2 regions of the Mesorhizobium sp. ESP6-5 genome follow, and region 1 is predicted to be linked to the other one. Evidence: riboswitches for the same ligand, from Rfam matches in the RefSeq annotation. Region 1 holds a riboswitch; the other holds the start of a gene.

Region 1 (4,744 bases):
CACATGAGACGCTGGAACGCGCCTTCGCGCTCGACTGGCCACGCTACGAACTGATCTTCTGCGTCGCCCATGCCGACGACCCGGTGGTCAAACTGATAAACAGGGCGATTGCCCGGTTTCCGCAGGTGCCGGCCCGGCTGTTGATCGGCGACGACCGTGTCAGTGCCAATCCAAAGCTCAACAACTGCGTCAAAGGCTGGGAAGCGGCGCGCCACGACTGGGTCATTCTTGCCGATTCCAACGTTCTGATGCCGAGGGACTATGTCGAGCACATGATGGCGGCGTGGCAGCACGGTACCGGCCTTATCTGCTCGACGCCGATCGGCTCCAGGCCAGATGGTTTCTGGGCCGACGTCGAATGCGCCTTCCTCAACACATTGCAGGCCCGCTGGCAGTATGCCGGCGCGGCGCTCGGCCTCGGCTTCGCGCAGGGCAAGAGCATGCTGTGGAACAAGCCGATGCTGGACGCCAATGGCGGCATACGCGCGCTGGCCGCCGAGATCGCCGAGGACGCCGCCGCAACCAAGCTGGTGAACGGCCTCGGCCTGCGTGTCAACCTCGTTGCCGCCCCCTTCGAGCAGCCGCTCGGCCAGCGCACGTTTGGCGAGATCTGGTCGCGCCAGGCCCGCTGGGCGCGCCTGCGCCGCGTCACTTTCCCGCTATTCTTCGCGCCCGAGATCCTGACTGGTGCGGCGGTCCCGCTGGTTCTTGCGCTGATTGCCGCGGCGAGCGCCGGCATTAGTCTCTGGGCGACCGCGATTGCCGTGCTGGCGGCGTTCTATCTTCCGGAATGCGCTCTGGCCCTGGCCAAGGGTTGGCACGTCTCGACGCGCATGATCGCGGCGACGGTCGCGCGGGACGTCATGCTCCCGGCCATCTGGGCGCGCGGCTGGCTCGGCGGCGCCGTCGACTGGCGCGGCAACGCCATGACCATCCGCACCAAGACGGCGGAACTGGAGGAGACGCCGTCGAGCGCTTGATCGCTGCTGACGACGCTGCCTGGACGAAACCTATTTGGCGGCCTTCAAGGCTTGCGCGATATCTTCCAGCAGGTCGTCCGTATCCTCCAGGCCGACCGACAGCCTGAGCGTACCGGGCCCGATGCCGAGTTCGGCGCGGGCCTCGTCGCTGAGGTTCTTGTGGGTGGTCGTCGCCGGATGGGTGATCAGGCTCTTGGCATCGCCCAGATTGTTCGAGATCAGCACGATGTCGAGGGCGTTCTGCAGGGCGAAGGCCGCCGGCTTGCCGCCCTTGACGTCGAGGCAGATCAGCGTCGAGCCACCCGACATCTGCTTCTTGACGATATCGGCCTGCGGGTGGTCGGCGCGGCCGGGATAGATGACGCGGGCGATCTGCGGCTGCCCGGCCAGGAAGTCGGCGATCCTGCCGGCGCTCTCGGTCTGCTGGCGCACGCGCAGCGGCAAGGTTTCCAGGCCCTTCAGCAGCGTCCAGGCGTTGAACGGCGACAGGCTGGGACCGGTGTGGCGGAAATAGTCGTGCAGGTTCTCGTCAATCCACTTCTTGTCCGACAGGATGACGCCGCCCAGGCAGCGGCCCTGGCCGTCAATGTGCTTCGTGGCCGAGTAGACGACGATGTGCGCACCAAGCTGCAACGGCTTCTGTTGCAGCGGCGTGGCAAAGACATTGTCGACGACCAGCCGCGCGCCGATCGAATTGGCAAGCGAGGCGACGGCGGCGATGTCGACGACCTCGAGCGTCGGGTTGGTCGGGCTTTCCAGGAAAAACAGCTTGGTGTTCGGCCTGACCGCCTTTTCCCAATTGGCGATCTCGGTGCCGTCGACCAAGGTCGCCTCGATGCCATAGCGCGGCGCCAGCGTCTCGACCACCCAGCGGCAGGAGCCGAACAGCGCGCGCGCGGCCACGATGTGGTCGCCGGCCTTGACGCTGCACAGAAGGGCAGCCGTCACCGCCGCCATGCCCGACGCCGTGGCGCGCGCGTCTTCGGCGCCTTCAAGCGCGCACATGCGCTTTTCGAACATGTCGACGGTCGGGTTGGCGTAGCGCGAATAGATGAAACCAGGCTCTTCGCCCTTGAAGCGGGCCTCGGCGGCCTGCGCCGTCTGATAGACATAGCCCTGGGTCAGGTACATCGCCTCGGAGGTTTCGCCGAAGCCGGAACGCAGGGTTCCGCCATGCACGAGTGCCGTCTGAGGTTTCCAGTTGCGCTTCTTGGTGCTCATCGCTTTGTTCCAGACACAAAAAAACCGGCCGCGAAAGTCGCAACCGGTCCATACGGCCTTGCGGCCCGACGGTCCTTTAGCGACTTGTTTAACGTGGCTGCAAGCCGACCGGCCAAATCACCACGGGATAACGACCCTTTAGACCCGCGCCACGCTTGCGTCAATTGCCGGCTTCATTAAGACGTTTGTACCAAGGCAGGTTCCGCAGAAGTGCCCCGCGGTTTTGCGGCAAGAACCTGCAACAAACAAGAACCTGCAAACGAAAGAGACCAGTCTTGGGGCGGAGCCAGACTTTGCGGCAGACAGGCATTCTTCCCGATCAGGACATATCGGCGCTGTTCCGGTCCGGCGCGCTGAAGTCGCCGCGCGCGCTTGATGCCGACCAGATCCAGCCGGCGAGCCTTGATCTCAGATTGGGCGAAAAGGCCTGGCGGGTTCGCGCCTCGTTCCTGCCCGGTCCCAACCACAAGGTGTCGGAAAAGCTCGATCGGCTGCAACTGCACGAGATCAGTCTGACCGAAGGCGCGGTCCTCGAAACCGGCTGCGTCTATATTGTGCCGCTGCTCGAAAGTGTGGCCCTGCCGGCTGACATTTCGGCCTCGGCCAATCCGAAGAGCTCGACCGGGCGGCTCGACATCTTCACCCGCGTCATGACCGATCGAGGCCATGAGTTCGATAAGATCGCCGCCGGCTACAACGGTCCGCTCTATCTCGAGGTCAGCCCGCGCACCTTTCCGATCATCGCGCGCACGGGTTCGCGCCTGTCTCAAATCCGCTTTCGCACCGGCAACGCGCTGCTTTCGGAAGCCGAGTTGCATGAGCTGCATCGTGCCGAGATGCTGGTCGCCACGGAGCCGCCGAACATTTCCGGCGGCGGCATCGCGCTGTCGATCGACCTCAATGGCGACAAGGATGGGTTGGTCGGCTATCGCGGCAAGCACCACACCGGCCTCGTAGATGTCGACAAGCGCGCCGCGCAGGATGTCCTCGACTTCTGGGAGCCGATCCACAAGAGCCGCGCCGGCGAACTGGTGCTCGATCCCGACGAGTTCTACATCCTCGTCAGCCAGGAGGCGGTGCATGTGCCGCCGCTCTACGCCGCCGAGATGACGCCGTTCGATCCGCTGGTCGGCGAGTTTCGCGTCCACTATGCCGGCTTTTTCGATCCGGGTTTCGGCCATTCGGCGGCCGGCGGCACCGGCAGCCGGGCGGTGCTCGAAGTGCGCAGCCACGAAGTGCCGTTCATCCTCGACCACGGCCAGATCGTCGGCCGGCTGGTCTACGAGCATATGCTGAAGCGACCGCAGGCGCTCTACGGCACCGATCTCGGCTCGAACTACCAGGCGCAGGGCCTGAAGTTGTCGAAGCATTTCCGCGCCGTGCGCTAAGGTCGAAGCTGCCGACCTCGCTCTTGTGGGAGAGATGCCCGGCAGGGACGTGACTGAAACCTATTGCTAGATCGGCGGGACAGTGCCCCGCTCTGGCTTGCCAGCCATTCCCCACGAGAGGGGAATCACGCGCTCATGGCTTCAAAGCGCCTTCACCGACACCTTCACCGGCTTCTCGATCTCGAGCGGGTTGCGCAGCGGCAGTCCGAAATCCCCGGCCTCGATCTCGAACACGTCGCCGGCTTCCGTCTTGATGCCGTCGGCGAAGGATAGCGTCGCGGTGCCGAACATATGCACATGCACGTCGCCAGGCTGGCGGAAGGCCGAATATTTGAAGTGGTGGTGTTCGAGATTGGCGATGGTGTGGGACATGTTCGTTTCACCCGACAGGAAGGGCTTTTCCCACAATGCCTTGCCGTCGCGCAGGATACGCGACGTGCCGCGGATGTCCGAAGGCAGGTCTCCGATCAGGATCTCCGGGCCGAAGGAGGCATTGCGCAGCTTGGAATGGGCGAGGAAGAGATAGTTGACGCGCTCGGTCACATGGTCCGAGAATTCGTTCGACAAGGTGAAGCCGACGCGGAATGGCGCCCCGTCATCGCCGATGACATAGATCCCGGCGACCTCTGGTTCCTCGCCGGCATCCTTGGCAAAGGCCGGTGACATGAGCGCCGCGCCAGGCGCGACTGCCATGGTGCCGTTCCCCTTGTAGAACCATTCCGGCTGCACGCCGACCTGGCCTTTCGCGGGCTTGCCGCCTTCCAGTCCCATGCGGAACATCTTCATGGAATCGGTGAGTTGCTCCTCGCCGTCGGTGCTGAGCTTCTTGTGCATGGAATCGCGCGTCGCGGCCGACCCCAGATGCGTCAGCCCGGTGCCGGTCAAGTGCAGATGCGCCGGGTCGGGGTGGTTGATCGGCGACAGCAGGCGCCCCCGCTTGTAGGCGGCGTCGAGATCGATCGTCTCGCCAAGCCCCTTGCGTTCGATCAGGGCGGCCAGGCCGACGCCGGTGCGGGCAGCCTCCATCGCCAGCGAATAGACGCTGCGCGCCCCGTTGATGATCCGGGTCTTCCCGCCGCTGCGGGCAACGACACGGATCGTCTCGGCGTCGTCGAGAATCTGCGAGATCAGCATGATCAGTCCTCTCTCATTTAT
Region 2 (4,744 bases), on a different contig from region 1:
CGGCGCGGCGGGTACCTGGTGGTTCGACCGAAGCGCCGGATCATCCCGCCATGTCGAGGCACCGAGGGTCAAGGCGGTCGACACGCTGGCCGCCGGCGATGTCTTTCATGGCGCCTTTGCCGTCGGGCTGGCGGAAGCCATGGCGGTCGAGCACGCACTGCGCTTTGCCAGCGCGGCCGCCGCGCTCAAGTGCCTGCGCTTCGGCGGCCGGCTGGGCGCGCCGGATCGGGCGGAGACGCTCGCCATGATGGCAACCGCCTGGCCGGTTGAAATCACCTAGCTCTTTGCCGGATGCTCGACCGCCTGGCGGCCAAAATCGGGCGCGTCGATATCCTGGCCCGCCTCGATGATCGAGCGGCGCACGGCGCGGGTGCGGGTGAACAGGTCGAAGAGCTTGTCGCCGTCGCCCCAGCGGATGGCGCGCTGCAGGAACGCCAGGTCTTCCGAGAACCGCGCCAACATTTCCAGGATGGCATCCTTGTTGTGCAGGCACACGTCCCGCCACATGGTCGGATCGGAGGCAGCCAGACGCGTGAAATCGCGAAAACCGGAGGCGGAATATTTGATCACTTCCGTCTTGGTCACCGATTCCAGATCGTCGGCGGTGCCGACGATGTTGTAGGCGATGATGTGCGGCAGATGCGAGACGATGGCCAGCGTCATGTCGTGATGCTGCGGGTCCATCGTGTCGATGTTGGCGCCGCAGCGGCGCCAGAATTCCGACAGCCGTTCCAGCGCTTCCGGATCGGTGCCCGGCACCGGCGTGAAGATGCACCAGCGGTTGTCGAACAGGTCGGCAAACCCGGCATCCGGGCCGGATTTTTCGGTGCCCGCCAGCGGATGGCCAGGAATGAAATGGACGCCTTCAGGCACATGCGGCTGCATCTGCGCGATGACCGAGGCCTTGGTCGAGCCGACATCGGTGAGGATCGCCCCCTTTTTCAGCGCCGGCGCGATTTCCTCCGCTACAGCGCCGGATGAGCCGACCGGCACCGAGACAACGACCAGATCGGCATCACGCACCGCGTCCCCGGCATCGATGGTGTAGGAATCGCCAAGGCCCAGTTCCTCGGCTCGCTTGAGCGTTGCCGCACTGCGCGTCGAGATGGCGACATGGCGAGCCAAGCCCTCGCGTCGGATGACGCGGGCCAGAGACGAGCCGATCAGGCCGATACCGACCAGCGCGATCTTTTCGAACATCGGTGATGCCATGGTGTTCCAGCTCTTTAGACGTTCTAGCTTTTCAGGAATGTCGTGAGCGCGGCGACAACGCCGCGATTGGCCTCTTCAGTGCCGACGGTCATGCGAAGCGCGTTGGGAAAGCCGTAACCTGAAACGCGCCGCAGAATATAGCCGCGCGCGCTCAGATAATCGTCAGCCGCCGCCGCGGAATGCTTCTGATCGTCGGGAAAATGAATGAGCAGGAAATTGCCGACGCTCGGCGTCACGCGCAGCCCGAGCCCGGTCATTTCGCCGCTCAGCCAGGTGAGCCAGGTCTCGTTATGCGCCACGCTGCGCTCGACATGGGCACGGTCGCGGATCGCGGCGATGCCAGCCTCGATCGCAGTCGCATTGACGTTGAAGGGGCCGCGTACACGATTGATGGCGTCGACGATATGCAGGGGACCATACATCCAGCCGATGCGCGCGCCGCCGAGCCCGATCTTGGAGAAGGTGCGGGTCATCACCACGTTCTCGGCGCTGCCGGCCAGCTCGATGCCGGCTTCGTAGTCGTTGCGGCGGACATATTCGGCGTAGGCCGCGTCGAGCACCAGGAGCACGTTTCCCGGCAGTCCGGCATGAAGGCGGCGCACCTCCTGGAACGGCACATAGGTGCCGGTCGGGTTGTTGGGATTGGCCAGGAACACGATTTTCGTGCGCGGCGTGACGGCCGCCAGCATCGCGTCGATGTCGGCGCGCTCGTCGGTCTCCTTGACCACGACCGGGGTGGCACCTGCCGACTGGATGTAGATCTTGTAGACCATGAAGGCGTGTTCGGTGAACATAGCCTCGTCGCCGGGCGCGAGATAGGTCTGCGCCAACAGGCCGAGGATCTCGTCCGACCCGTTGGAGCAGATGATGTTTTGCGCGTTGAGGCCATGCACCTCGGCGATAGCCTCGCGCAACCGCTTGGCGCTGCCGTCGGGATAGATGTCGAGTTTGCCGGCGACCTCGCGCGCGGCCTCGATCGCCTTCGGCGAAGGCCCAAGCGGATTCTCGTTCGACGACAGCTTGTAGACCTTGGCCACACCGGCGGCCGCCGAGCTTTTGCCGGGCACATAGGCCTCTATGTCCATGATGCCCGCGCGCGGAGTTGGACGTGCCTGATCCGGTGTCTGGTTCATATCTTGCAAAATCCGTCGAAAACGCCTCCATCCGGAGGCCGCTGCGGAAATACAAGCCATGGCACGCAATGTCGAGAGGTGGCAGTGGTGCCAGCCGCCGCCATTGACGGCGAGGCAGGCGGGTTCTAGAAAGACGATGACAGTTCCGTGGTGATTTGGCCGGTCGGCTTGCAGCCACGTTAAACAATTCGCTAAAGGGCCGTTTGCGTGACGTAACCGGCTTTGCGAAGGCAATGCCGGTTTTTTGTTGTCCGCGACCGGCCGGACGCACGCATCGGCGGCGGAGATCGGCAACGATTTCCACGAGCGCACGGTGCAGCAAGAGAGACGTGATGGCCGCTCTGCGTGCAGGAAAGACCAACAACGAGGCCGACCAACCGTCGAGCCCGGTGTTGCGTTTCGGACCCGACAAGCCGCTCAAGCTCGACGCCGGCACGCTGCTGTCGCCGTTCCAGATCGCCTACCAGACCTATGGCACGCTGAACGATGCCCGCTCCAATGCCATCCTCGTCTGCCACGCGCTGACCGGCGACCAGCATGTCGCCAGCACCAATCCGGTAACCGGCAAGCCCGGTTGGTGGGAAGTGCTGATCGGACCGGGCAGGATCATCGATACCAGCCGTTTCTTCGTCATCTGCTCCAATGTCATCGGCGGCTGCTTGGGTTCCACCGGTCCGGCCTCTACCAACCCGGCCACGGGTAAACCCTATGGCCTCGACCTGCCGGTCATCACCATCCGCGACATGGTGCGCGCGCAGCAGATGCTAATCGACCATTTCGGCATCGAGAAACTGTTCTGCGTGCTCGGCGGCTCGATGGGCGGCATGCAGGTTCTGGAATGGGCGTCGAGCTATCCCGAGCGCGTGTTCTCGGCGCTGCCGATCGCCACCGGGGCGCGCCATTCGTCACAGAACATCGCCTTCCACGAAGTCGGGCGGCAGGCTGTGATGGCCGATCCGGACTGGCATGGCGGCAAATATTTCGAACACGGCAAGCGCCCGGAGAAAGGGCTGGCGGTGGCGCGCATGGCCGCCCACATCACCTATCTGTCGGAAGCCGCCCTGCACCGCAAATTCGGCCGCAATTTGCAGGACCGCGAAGCGCTGACCTTCGGCTTCGATGCCGACTTCCAGATCGAGAGCTATCTGCGCCACCAGGGCATGACCTTCGTCGACCGCTTCGATGCCAACTCCTATCTCTACATGACGCGGTCGATGGATTATTTCGACCTCGCCGCCGACCATGGCGGCCGGCTGGCCGACGCCTTCGCCGGCACGAAAACCCGCTTTTGCCTGGTGTCCTTCACATCGGACTGGCTGTTCCCGACCGAAGAGAGCCGCTCCATCGTCCACGCACTCAACGCCGCCGGCGCCTCGGTATCCTTCGTCGAAATCGAGACCGATCGCGGCCACGACGCCTTCCTGCTCGACGAGCCGGAACTGTTTGCCGCCATCAACGGCTTCATCGGCTCGGCCGCGCGCGCCAGGGGGCTCAGCGCATGACCCCGAAAAGTTGCAGACGTTTCGGACCAAGGCCATGCGCCGTCCACGAGGCGAAGCCATGAGCGTCAACGGCAGCCAACGCGTCGACCTCGAGGTCGTCGCCAACCTCATCCCGCCGCAATCGCGTGTGCTCGACGTCGGCTCGGGCGACGGCTCATTGCTCGAATTGCTGCAGGACACCAAGCAGGTCGACGGTCGCGGACTCGAGCTGTCGCAGCGTGGCGTCAACGAATGCGTGGCGCGCGGTCTCAGTGTCATCCAGGGCGACGCCGACACCGATCTCGAATTCTATCCCGACAAGGGCTTTGACTTCGTTGTCCTGTCGCAGACCCTGCAGGCCACCCGCAACCCGAAGCTGGTGCTCGACGAGCTGCTCAGGATCGGCAACCGGGCGATCGTGTCTTTCCCCAATTTCGGTCACTGGCGGGTGCGCCTGTCGCTGTTCGTCAAGGGCCGCATGCCTGTGACCAGCGACCTGCCCTATTCCTGGTACGACACGCCCAACATCCACTTCTGCACGATCCGAGACTTCGTCAATTTGTGCGAAGAGCTTGGCGCGACAGTGGAGAAGGCGACCGCGCTCGACGCCAACGGCCAGAAGATCGGCCTGTCGATGCCATGGTGGTTCTGGAATTTCTTTGGCCAACAAGCAGTGTTCCTGCTGAAGCGATAATGAAATGGGCGCCGCCCGCAGGCGCAACTGCCAATCCTTGAGGGTGGCCGCGCGTCTTTCAGCGGGTGCGAAAGTGTTGCAGTTGAAGCGCCATGAGCTGGAATTCATCATGCCTGGTCGGTCGAACGACGGCACGACGGGGTGACATGGCAGGTTGTTTTTTGTAGCGTCGCACCGAATCCGATGAGGCCCATCCAGGGGGAAGTCCGATCCATTTAGCCATC

The links. A riboswitch is a leader RNA that binds a small molecule or an ion and turns the genes downstream of it on or off. The one in region 1 is predicted to bind S-adenosylmethionine.
Region 2: it holds a riboswitch for S-adenosylmethionine, as region 1 does, so the genes downstream of both, metX (homoserine O-acetyltransferase MetX) here and LB524_RS06770 (O-succinylhomoserine sulfhydrylase) in region 1, are expected to answer to the same signal.

What each region holds. Positions count from the first base shown of each region.
Region 1 is NZ_JAIUGR010000003.1:453,200-457,943, forward strand. Features, by position in the region: gene LB524_RS06765 (ceramide glucosyltransferase) at 1-980, shown strand, start outside; gene LB524_RS06770 (O-succinylhomoserine sulfhydrylase) at 1,011-2,201, opposite strand; SAM riboswitch at 2,258-2,335, opposite strand; gene LB524_RS06775 (2'-deoxycytidine 5'-triphosphate deaminase) at 2,495-3,589, shown strand; gene araD1 (AraD1 family protein) at 3,731-4,723, opposite strand.
Region 2 is NZ_JAIUGR010000006.1:95,281-100,024, forward strand. Features, by position in the region: gene LB524_RS11525 (sugar kinase) at 1-280, shown strand, start outside; gene LB524_RS11530 (prephenate/arogenate dehydrogenase family protein) at 277-1,212, opposite strand; gene hisC (histidinol-phosphate transaminase) at 1,236-2,345, opposite strand; SAM riboswitch at 2,483-2,560, shown strand; gene metX (homoserine O-acetyltransferase MetX) at 2,678-3,847, shown strand; gene metW (methionine biosynthesis protein MetW) at 3,906-4,520, shown strand.